Regions from separate parts of the Exiguobacterium sp. UBA6282 genome, predicted to be linked through region 2. Evidence: riboswitches for the same ligand, from Rfam matches in the RefSeq annotation. Region 2 holds a riboswitch; the other holds the start of a gene.
The links. A riboswitch is a leader RNA that binds a small molecule or an ion and turns the genes downstream of it on or off. The one in region 2 is predicted to bind FMN.
Positions count from the first base shown of each region.

Region 1: another riboswitch for FMN. It lies ahead of B2751_RS07895 (ECF transporter S component); the one in region 2 lies ahead of ribD (bifunctional diaminohydroxyphosphoribosylaminopyrimidine deaminase/5-amino-6-(5-phosphoribosylamino)uracil reductase RibD).

Region 1 covers NZ_DJUM01000024.1:28,600-34,334, reverse strand. Annotated here, with positions in the region: gene B2751_RS07905 (NAD-dependent epimerase/dehydratase family protein) at 1-512, opposite strand, end outside; gene B2751_RS07900 (HesB/IscA family protein) at 631-981, opposite strand; FMN riboswitch at 1,093-1,235, shown strand; gene B2751_RS07895 (ECF transporter S component) at 1,390-1,956, shown strand; gene B2751_RS07890 (YuzB family protein) at 2,033-2,266, opposite strand; gene B2751_RS07885 (NAD(P)/FAD-dependent oxidoreductase) at 2,359-3,411, shown strand; gene B2751_RS07880 (DUF1462 family protein) at 3,453-3,749, opposite strand; gene B2751_RS07875 (NifU family protein) at 3,859-4,086, shown strand; gene B2751_RS07870 (TIGR01457 family HAD-type hydrolase) at 4,129-4,893, opposite strand; gene B2751_RS07865 (DUF86 domain-containing protein) at 4,900-5,343, opposite strand; gene glpX (class II fructose-bisphosphatase) at 5,495-5,735, shown strand, end outside.
Region 2 covers NZ_DJUM01000013.1:65,709-71,443, reverse strand. Annotated here, with positions in the region: gene ribA (GTP cyclohydrolase II) at 1-405, opposite strand, end outside; gene ribE (riboflavin synthase) at 405-1,031, opposite strand; gene ribD (bifunctional diaminohydroxyphosphoribosylaminopyrimidine deaminase/5-amino-6-(5-phosphoribosylamino)uracil reductase RibD) at 1,016-2,056, opposite strand; FMN riboswitch at 2,215-2,359, opposite strand; gene B2751_RS03435 (M20 family metallopeptidase) at 2,543-3,748, opposite strand; gene B2751_RS03430 (MetQ/NlpA family ABC transporter substrate-binding protein) at 3,771-4,589, opposite strand; gene B2751_RS03425 (methionine ABC transporter permease) at 4,609-5,259, opposite strand; gene B2751_RS03420 (methionine ABC transporter ATP-binding protein) at 5,249-5,735, opposite strand, start outside.

The DNA.
Region 1 (5,735 bases), on a different contig from region 2:
TTGATATGGAAGACAAGTCGTTCCGTATAATCGTCTGGTCCGAGGACAACAGGAAAACGAACGGCAACGACAGGGAAGGTCGCGCGTTGGAAGAAATAACTCTCCGCTTGGCGCTTTCCTTCGCCATACCCATGTTCCTTCTCAAGATCATATTTCCCGGGAAACGGATTGTAGGCACGTTCCGTGATATTCGCACCACCGTCTTCATAAACAGACATCGTCGACGTCAACACATAGCGTCCGACTTTTCCTTCAAACGCGTCGATCGCGAGCTTTGCTTGATACGGCGTGAAGCAAATGTTGTCATAGATGACATCCCAGTGCTGTTGGCTTAAATCCTTCATCGTACTACTTGACGTTCGGTCTCCTTTGAAAAATGTCAAGCCCTTCGCGACGGGTGGAGTATGCTCACCGCGTGTGACGATCGTCACATCATCCCCCGAATCGGCTAAACGAATTGCTAAGCGTCGTCCGAAATAGCGTGTTCCCCCGAAGATCAATACTTTTCTCATCCTGAAGCCCTCCCTGTTCGTAGTAGCATTCACTCTCTGTAATATTTCGAGTAAACTCAACAAGTCTCCTGTATGAGAGCAACAAAAAAATCGTGGACGATGTCCACGATTGGATTCATTAACAGCCACCTGGTGTCCCGGCATTCGTTGCTGTCCGGAATGATGTTCCGCAACCACACGTTGCGATGGCATTCGGATTCGTGATCGTGAATCCGCCACCAAGCATTGACTGTTTATAATCGATTTCCAGTCCTTTGACGACCGGATAATCCTTTTCGTCCACGATGACGGTCACGCCGTGCTGTTCAAAAACGAGATCCGTTTCTTTTTGTTGATCGAATCCCATTCCGTACGACAGACCACTACATCCACCACCTTGGACGAGCATCCGAAGATTTCGTTCATCTGCTGGTGCCTGCGCCATCATGTCCTGGACTTGTAGCGCTGCTGCCTCCGTTAAATGGATCATGTCATCACCTTCCTTTTCTTTAGTATACGCAACTTCTGAGCGAATCGAAACCTAGTTGCTTGAAACTATCTTGAATTCGTTGTATAAATGGTATGTACAATAAAATAATCGTTCCATCTTCAGGGCAGGGTGAAATTCCCGACCGGCGGTAAACAACTCTTTTTAAGTTGAAGCCCGCGAGCGAATAGGGCGCTATTTGCTGATTCTGTGTAATTCAGGAGCCGACAGTACAGTCTGGATGGGAGAAGATGGCGGCATGAGTTTGAATTTGATCGATTTTGCAATAATCGATTAGGTTTATTTAATGCGGACTTCTCCCCTGTTGATCTGATCAATAGGGGTTTCTTTATGGTCGCAGTCATGCCAATACTTCATCGAGAGGAACGAGCAAAAGGAGACAATACTCGTATGAAACGCACACAAAAAATGGTCACTCTGTCAATGTTAGGTTCAATCTCATTTGTTCTTATGCTTATCAATTTTCCACTACCGTTCTTACCAAACTATCTGAAGATCGACTTCAGTGATGTTCCTGCTCTTGTCGCAGCGATCATGTTCTCACCGGTCGCAGGTGTCATCGTCGAAGCATTGAAGAACGTGTTATACTACATCTTCCGCGGAAGTGGTGTTCCGGTCGGAGAATTCGCGAACTTCGCTGCAGGCGTCGCATTCGTACTACCTGTCAGCTGGTTCTACCACAAAAAGAAATCAACACAAGGTCTCGCAACTGGTCTCGTCGCTGGTACGATCACGATGGCACTCGGTCTTGCGATCCTCAACTATATCTTGATCCTTCCAGCGTATGCATGGTTCCTCGGTATGGATTACATGGCGGATCCAGCTGTCAAATGGACAGCGATCACTGCCGGTATCTTACCGTTTAACGTCATCAAGGCTTTGTTCATCTCGGCACTCTTCATTCCATTGTTCTTGAAACTACGCCCATGGATGATGCGCCGCCAACAATCTGCCTGATCCGAAAAGCTGCGCCCGCTGACGGACACGAATCCCCTCGTTCAGACGAACGAGGGGATTTTTTGGCTGTCCATGCTCACAGCTCATTCTCTTCGATTTTCAGGTAAATCTTTTCAAGCAACTCTTCCGGCGTTTCACCTACGACGGTCTCACCATCTACGAGACAAAAATGGTCAAGCGAACAAATCCCGCAATAACCGAGGCAACCGTATTCGACGACGTCAACATTCGGGTCACGTTCAAGTTGCTCCATGACGACCTGTGTACCAGCCGCTAAGTTACTAATACAAAATTCAATAATCGGATTCACTTTTTTTCCTCCTTCAAGCAGGAAACGACCTGCCTCATGTCGTATTATACAAGGTCAGACTGATTTAGGGGAACTAAGGGGGATTTTACGTTATGAAGCAATTGATCGTACTCGGCGGAGGTTATGGTGGAATGCGGATTTGTGAGCGATTCAAGGACGAGGAAGTTGCCGTCACGCTCGTCGACCGTCTACCGTACCACGCACTCAAAACGGAATACTACGCACTCGCAGCAGGTACATTATCAGATCGGGATGTCCGGATTGAATTTCCGGAGGGGAAACATCTTACCTATAAATATGGACATGTCATCAAAATCTCACCAGAGACGAATACAGTCCATCTGCAGGACGGATCAGAATTATTCTATGATGACTTAATCATCGCCCTCGGTTGCGAGGATAAATACCACAACATTCCGGGTGCTCAAGAATTTACATACAGCATCCAGACACTAGAAGAATCACGGAAGACACAACAAGCGATTTATGGTCTGTCACCGGAATCCGTTGTCTCGATCGTCGGTGCTGGTCTATCTGGTGTCGAACTCGCCAGTGAACTGCATGAGAGCCGGAAGGATTTGACGATTCGTCTATTCGACCGCGGTCCATCCGTCTTGTCGTTCTTATCCGATAAAGTCTCGTCTTACGTTCAGGAATGGTTCGAGGAACATGACGTTGAAGTCATCAACAACTCGAATGTCACGCTCGTCACAGCGGACGATGTGCGAAACGGCGACGATACGTATCCATCCGACTTAACGATTTGGACAGCTGGTACGCAGCCGGTCAAAGTTGTACGCGATCTCGGCTTTGCTGCGGATAGTGGCGGTCGGATCAAATTGACGGAACATCATCACGTACCGGAATACGATAACGTCTTCGTCATCGGTGATTGTGCAAGTCTACCGTATGCACCAAGTGGTCAACTCGCAGAACATCAGGCAGAACAAGTCGTCGATGTCTTACAAGCCAAGTGGCAAGGAAAGAAATTACCGAAGCTGCCAGAAATTAAACTGCGCGGGATGCTCGGTTCACTCGGAAAATCAGATGGTTTCGGAATCGTCATGGGCAAACAAGCACTGACGGGGAAAGTCCCACGTCTCTTGAAGTCCGGTGTCTTATGGAAACACAAAAAGATTAAATGAGCAAAAGAGGTGTCCCAAGCTTTGGGATACCTCTTTTTCGTTCATCCCGCCTGATCCAGCTTCGCATCGATTGCCGCTGTGATCGTCTTGAGTTTGACGTACCCCTCATCAATCATCTCATCATCGAGCACGATCAGTGGATAAAAATAGACATCCTCTTTCAGCGCTTCCGTCCATTGATCTGATGTTGCTGTCACGAAATCAACATAGCGAAGCGTCATCGCTTGCTCATATTTCCGCCCGAGGACGGCTTGTAGCCAACTGAATGTCTCTTCCGAGCTAGGTGCCCCGACACAACTCGGACAGGTGACCGCTGTTCCGTAAACCGTGATTTCCATCTTGAAGTCCCCCTTTTCAATTCACTCCTCTTTAGTATACAAGTTTTCCAGATTGAGAACATTTTTCAACCCTGTTACAATGAAACTATACGAAAGGATGTGTTTACGCATGGAAATGTTTGATCAAGTGAATGAAGTTCTTGAAAAATTGCGTCCGTTCCTTCTTCGTGATGGAGGAGACGTTGAACTCGTAGATGTAGAAGACGGAATCGTAAAACTCCGTTTGATGGGAGCTTGTGGTAGCTGCCCAAGTTCAACAATCACATTGAAGGCCGGTATCGAACGTGCCCTTCTTGAAGAAGTCGCTGGCGTCGTCGAAGTCGAACAAGTCTTCTAATACATGAAATCCCGAACGAATTCTCGTTCGGGATTTTTTGATTCATAGAATCCATTCAGCTAACGTATCAACCATGTATGTCGGTTGACGATCCTGCCCTTGAATGAAGACTGGTGTATGGACGCCAGAATTGACGTGCATCGTCCGGATACCTCCATTGATCCCGAAAAGAATGTCCGTATGGTAGTTGTCTCCGACCATGATGACGTCTTCTTTTGACAGACCAATCATTTCTGTCGCGATATCGACCATGACTGGTTCTGGTTTACCGATGAAGAACGGTTCCTTCTCCGTCGTCACGCGCAGGACGGACGTCAAAGCACCATTACCTGGCAGGAAACCACGTTCGGTCGGAATCGCGATATCACCGTTCGTTGAAATAAACCGGGCACCGGCACGAATCGCAAGTGCACCAACAGCGAGTTTTTCGTACGTGATTTGACGATCGAGACCAATAACGACGTAATCTGCCGCTTCGGTTGCGACGACGTCTAACCCTTCTCGTTCAAGCGCGTCGATCAGTCCTGTTTCTCCGATCGCATAGACGCGCGCTTTTGGTGACAGGTCAGCAATATAACGGCCAGTCGCCATCGCACTCGTCAAAACGTGTTTCGCATCGGAATGAACACCCATCCCGCGTAGTTTCTCTGCCACGGCTTCTGCCGTCATCGACGCGTTATTCGTCACGAACAAGTACGGAATGCCCTCTGCTTGCAGACGATTGACGAAATCGACCGCTTCTTTTACCGGTTCCGTTCCGTTATACATCGTTCCATCTAAATCAAATAAATAGCCTTTTGCCTTCATCCTGACTCACTCCTCGTTTGGTAAAAATGCAGACACCGGTCCGAGTTCTGTCTCGATATACCGGCGAATCGCTTCCGGAAAACGACGTAGTTCTGCTTCCTCTGTCTCAAGTATCGCCCGAATCTCCGCCATACTCGACTGTGTGAATGACCGGACGATCAACGTACGTAACGCAACGAGCTTTTTCAGACTCGTCGCAAGCGGTCCATCAATCACCTTCTCATCTTCTAGGATGAGGATGATATCTTCATAACTTCCCGGATCCCGCATGATGAATCCATCAATCATACTGTTTCCGATATCGATGACACTCTCGATGACTAAAAAACCGATCCGCTCCATAGCCAGTGCCGTCGTCACCGGATCCCCCGTAATTTCCTTACTTTGTCGAAGTGCTGTCTCATAACAGACGACCGTCTCTTCGATTTTTTGACGATTGACGAAATACATCTTCATTCCCCCTCACATTCTCCATTTTATCGTTATCCAGCAATCCTGAAAAGCAGAAAGGTCATTTGCATCACATTCACCAATGTGTTATCCTCAATTTAGATTTTTGCTGAAAATAGTATGTCACATTGGTGACGTGGAGGTTATATACATGGAACGGGAACTCGCACTGGAAATCGTACGCGCTACGGAAGCAGCAGCACTAGCTTCTGCTCAATGGATTGGTCGCGGTAAGAAAAATGAAGCGGATGACGCAGCAACGACTGCGATGCGCGAAGTCTTGAATACGGTCAACATGAACGGAACAGTCGTCATCGGTGAAGGCGAGCTCGACGAAGCACCGATGCTCTTCATCGGCGAACGTGTCGGAACAGCGAACGGTCCAATCGTTG
Region 2 (5,735 bases):
AACACCGCCCTCTTTTGCGATCAACGGGAAGATGTGACCCGGTCGTTTGAAGCGCTCCGGTCCATCCGTCAGCATCCGCTGGATCGTCAGCGAACGCTCTTCGGCACTGATGCCGGTCTTCGCTTCTTCATGATCAATGCTGAGCGTGAATGCCGTACCGTGCGGGTCCGTATTATTGTCCGTCATCGGCGAGAGATGTAATCGCTCTGCCACATATGGACTAACCGGAACACAGACGAGTCCTTTTCCATACGTAATCATGAAGTTGATGTTTTCTGGTGTCGCGTGTTCTGCGAGCATGACGAGATCGCCCTCATTCTCACGATCCTCGTCATCACAGACGATGATCGGTCGTCCGTTCTTCAAATCTTCTATCGCGTCTTCAATCAAGTCGAATCCGTTCATTACATGTCGCCTCCTAAGAATGCTACCCAGTCCGTCTGTTTCTCATGTTGCGTGAAATGATAGAGATGTTTTGCCATCATGTCACACTCGATATTGACGACTGCGCCGCTTGCCAATCGATCAAACGTCGTCACTTGACGGGAATGCGGAATCAATGAAATCGAGATCGTTTCCGGCGTGACGCGTTGCAAGGTCAGGCTCGTGCCGTTGATCGCGATTGATCCTTTTGGAATGCAATACTTTTGCCACGATCCGACATCAAACGTATACACCATCGCTTCTCCGTCCGGTCGCCGACTGATTAGTCGTGCCGTCCCGTCGATGTGCCCACTGACGAAATGTCCACCGAACCGACCGTCTGCCGGCATCGCCCGTTCGAGTTGCAACGGGTTTCCGACCCGGTACGTGCCGAGTGCTGTCGAACGAATCGTGTCATGGACAGCATCCGCCGTAAAACCGGTTGGGCTCATTGACGTGACCGTCAAACAAATCCCGTCGACGGCGATGCTGTCACCAATCTTCGTTCCTTCGAGCACCCGGTGCGCTTCAATTTCAAGTGCTAATCCATTCGGTCGCGGAATCTTTCGTTTTAAGGTCCCGACTTCCTCAATCAATCCGGTGAACATATCGTCTCCTCCTTTCGGATGTACGTCAGATGGAGATCCGGTCCGACCGTTTCAATCTGATCGATTTGAAAACGTTCTTCGATATCATGTCGTCCGTTCCAGGCAGTCCCTTCAAAAATCGACGGGGCTTGGTAGACTTCAATCTGGTCGACGAGATCTGCTTCAAAGAATGTGGCTTGAATCGTCGGTCCACCTTCAATCAAAACGCTGCGGATGTCTTGTTCGTATAAGCGTTTAAGAATCGCTTCCGGCGTCTCATATTCACCGACGAGCACCGTCACTTGATCATGACTTATCCGAGGAACACTCGTCAGCCAGTACGTTGGATTTTTTCCATCGCAAAAGACTTGCGCGGTCTCTGGCACCCGACCACGGCGATCGACGATTACTCGAATCGGCTCGATACCTGACACTGCGCGTAAAGTCAGTGCTGGATCATCGACGAGCACCGTTTCACTTCCGACGAGGATCGCATCATGGCGACCACGCAGGGCGCGACCATTCGCGCGTGCTTCTTCTGACGTGATCCAGCGCTGTTCCCCCGTTGCCGCGATCCCGTTCATCGTCTGAGCGATTTTGACGGTCACGGTCGGACGTTTCCGTTCGATCGTTTTCCAAAATGTCTCGTAGAGGACTTCCGCTTCATGCCGTAACAAGCCGACTTCGACTTCGATTCCCGCGTCTTGAAGCCGTTTGATCCCTGAACCAGCGACAATCGCATGTTTGTCTTCCGTTGCGACGAAAACCCGTTTGATCCCGGCTTGTAGAATCGCTTCCGTACATGGTGGTGTCTTACCATTATGGTTGCATGGCTCAAGCGTCACGTAGAGATCAGCACCACGGGCGGCCTCTCCTGCCATTCGCAAGGCTTCGACTTCCGCGTGCGGACCACCGGCAAACCGGTGCGCACCAAAACCGATGATGCGTCCTTGTTTGACGATGACACAGCCGACACTTGGATTCGGACTTGTTTGTCCGTTTAACATATGTGCTAATTGCATGGCATAACTCATCATCTGTGACATCGCGTTCGCTCCTTTCAAATAAAAAAGACGCCCCTTGAAAAAGGGGCGTCTGTATAGAAGGGTTCACGAAATACACGGTTCGCCTTCTGCTTTTTCGCATGCAGAAAGAGACCATCTCCTGAAAACATTTTTTCAGAAAACAGCTTGAATCGCGTCGTTTCGTTCTTCTCCCATCCGGACTTTACCGTCGGCCCTGGAATCTCACCAAGTCAGCCATGATGCGTACATCACGGGTCGCGGGCTCGTCGATCGATCGATCGCATCACCGCCGGTTGGGATTTTCACCCTACCCCGAAGAACTGGATTATTGAGTTATACAACTTTAGCCTAGCATATCTTTTTCAAGAAAACAAAGCGCAAATGTTTCGGTATTGGCTCTTTTATGATTTCGCTCCACTTCTGTTACCCCTCCCCAATTCGTGATCTACTGGATACTAAAAATGACTGGAGCACCTGATATCAGTGCGTCCAGTCATTGTGTTCCGGTTACAAATAACCGTTCTTCCGGTCGTGGAATTCTTGGGCAATCGCTCCGCGTGTCCGTTCATCAGCGAGGACGCGAAGTGCTGTCCGTGCGAGGATTTTAGCGCCTGCGATCAACGCTTCATCCCCTGCTTCCGAACGGGCTGCTTCTTTGAATGCTTCTGTATGGGCGACGAGATCGTCCGGACCAATCTTGATATACGGATGGATTGTCGGGATGACTTGACTGATGTTACCCGCGTCCGTCGATCCAAGACCCGGTCGTTCGTCGAGGTGCACGATTTGCCCAAGCGCCTCTGCTTCTTCTTGGAAGAGACGATCAAACGTCCGGTTGAAGACAAGATTGTCGACTTCATTTTGGAAAGCGATGACGTCAAGCGTCGCCCCGATCGCAAGTGCCGCACCTTGCGCGACCGCTTTGACTTTCTCCGTGACGGCATTCAGCCGTTCCCGTGTCGTCGCCCGAATGAAGAAACGTGCTTTTGCGTATTCCGGAATGATGTTCGGCGCATCGCCACCATGCGTGATGATCCCGTGGATCCGGACATCGTCCGGTAACTGCTGACGTAAGGCGTTGATCCCATTGAAGAGCTGAATGACAGCGTCGAGAGCGTTGATGCCTTCTTCCGGTGTCGCCGCTGCGTGCGCGGGACGACCCGTAAAGGCAAAATCGAGCGGATCAACCGCAAGCGAGGATCCCGTGATCCGCGTTTGTCCGGACGGATGGACCATCAAGGCCGCATCGATTCCTTCAAGCAACTGGTGTTTGACGAAACTGCCTTTCGCACTTCCGTTCGGCCCACCTTCTTCGGCTGGCGTTCCAAGCACGACGACACTCCCACCGACTTCATCAAGCACTTTGCTGACCGCGATCGCCGCTGCGACACTCGTCGTTCCGATGATATTATGACCGCATGCGTGTCCGATGCCCGGCAACGCATCGTACTCAGCGAGAAAGGCAATTGTCGCGCCAGGTCGGTCGCTTGACTTCTTCGCGAAGAACGCGGTCTCGTGCCCTGCGACGCCGAGTTCTACTGTAAAGCCTTCTGCCGTCAAACGCTCTGCATGTAGCCGCGAAGCAAAGAATTCCTCGTTACCGATTTCCGGCGTCGCATGAATCCGGTGGCTCGTCTCAAGATACGATTCCCGTTTTTGTTCGATGTCCTGTTCAATCGTCTCTACCCATGTCGTGCGTACTGGCGTCGTCATGCTATCCACTCTCCTTTAGAATTTATTCGCCGATGTCGCTTAGTGGAACGAACGTCGGGATCGAGCTACCTTTATATTCTTTTTTGATGAAAGCCGCGACATCTTTTTGTTGGTAAAGCGACGCGATCTTTTTCAGTTCTTTTTTGTTCTTGTCTTCCGTCCGTGTCGCGATGATATTGATGTATGGTTTTGCTGTCTCGTTCTCATGGACGATCGAGTCCTTGATCGGATTTAGTCCTGCGTCAACAGCAATACCGTTATTGATGATCGATGCAGCGACGTCCGGTAAGACGCGTGGCGTTTGTCCAGCGACGATCGGAACGATTTTCAGTTTCTTCGGATTTTCAACGATCTTATCGACCGATCCATTGCCGTCAAAGTCGTCCGGTAATTTGATCAAACCTGCTTCTTGTAGTAACAAGAAGGCACGTCCCATGTTCGTCGCTTCGTTCGGAACAGCGATTTTGCCACCGACTGGAATATCTTTGACGTCCTTATATTTATCTGAGTAAATGCCCATCGGTGCAATGACGGTCGTCGCAATCGGCGACAGCTTCAACTTATGTTCCTTCTTGAAGGCGTTGAAGTAGGAAATCGTCTGGAAGGCATTGGCGTCGATCTCACCCTCAGCCAGTGCCATGTTCGGCTGGACATAATCGGAGAACTTGACGAGCTCGATTTTGATGCCCTCCTTTTCCGCTTTTTTCGCGACGTAATCCCACACTTGAGTGTCTGAACCACTGACCCCGAGCTTGATCGTCTTTTCTTCTTCTCCTGATGCTGAGCACCCGGCAAATAAAATCGTCGTTAATGTTGCTCCAATCGCTACTGCTTTTTTCATGGCTGAATCGCTCCCTTGATTAATGTCTTCTGATTTTTCGTGCGACGATGTTGCCTGTCGTCTGTAAGCCTTGGACTAAGATAACGAGAATCCCGACCGTGATGATCATGACTTTCGTGTCGAACCGTTGATAACCGTACGTAATTGCTAAGTCACCCAGTCCACCACCACCGATGGCACCTGCCATCGCTGATGCCCCGATCAAGCCGACTGTTGCAATCGTTAAATTAAGGATTAGTGAACCGAGTGCTTCCGGCAGAAGGAAGCGGAAAATCGTTTGGAATGGCGTCGCCCCCATCGCTTCTGCTGCCTCAAGGACACCTTTGTCGACTTCAAGTAAGGAACTCTCGATCAGCCGTGCCATATACGGGGCGGCATAAAAGACGAGTGGAACGATGGCGGCTTCTGTTCCGATCGACGTCTGGACGATCAACCGTGTCAACGGGATGATCGCAACAAGTAAGATGATGAACGGAATTGAACGGAAGATATTGACGATACTGTTGAAGAATGTGAACAGCGGGACGTTCTCGAGCAATGCCCCTTTTCGGGTGACGACGAGCAGGATGCCGAGTGGTAAACCGATCAAAGTCGAAAATAATAACGACACTGACACCATCGTCATCGTCTGCAAAAATGCTGTCCAGATATCACTGTAGTTAACTAGCATCAGCAAGCACCTCCTCGACGGTCACCTGTGCCTGATCGATGTACTGTAAGGCCCGTTTTACTTCGATTGTTTCACCGATCAGTTCAACAAGTAATGTACCGAACGGTGTTTCCTGTAACTCCGTGATGCTACCGTGCAGGATGTTGACATCGACGTCGAAGCGTTTTGCGACTTGCGATAAGAGTGGTTGCCCGGTGTGATGTCCGAGAAAATGAATCTTATAGATCGGATGCGCATTCCGTGACTCAATCAACTGACGAATTGATGCCGGAATTTCATCATGCATGACGGAGCGGACGAAGTTTTTCGCTGTCTCGGTCTGCGGATTCGAAAAGACATCAAAGACTGTTCCTGACTCGATCAGCTTCCCGGCTTCGATGACGGCGACCCGGTCACAAATCTCCCGGATGACGCCCATCTCATGGGTGATCAAGAGAATGGTGATCCCGTATTCCGCATTGATGCGTTTTAATAAC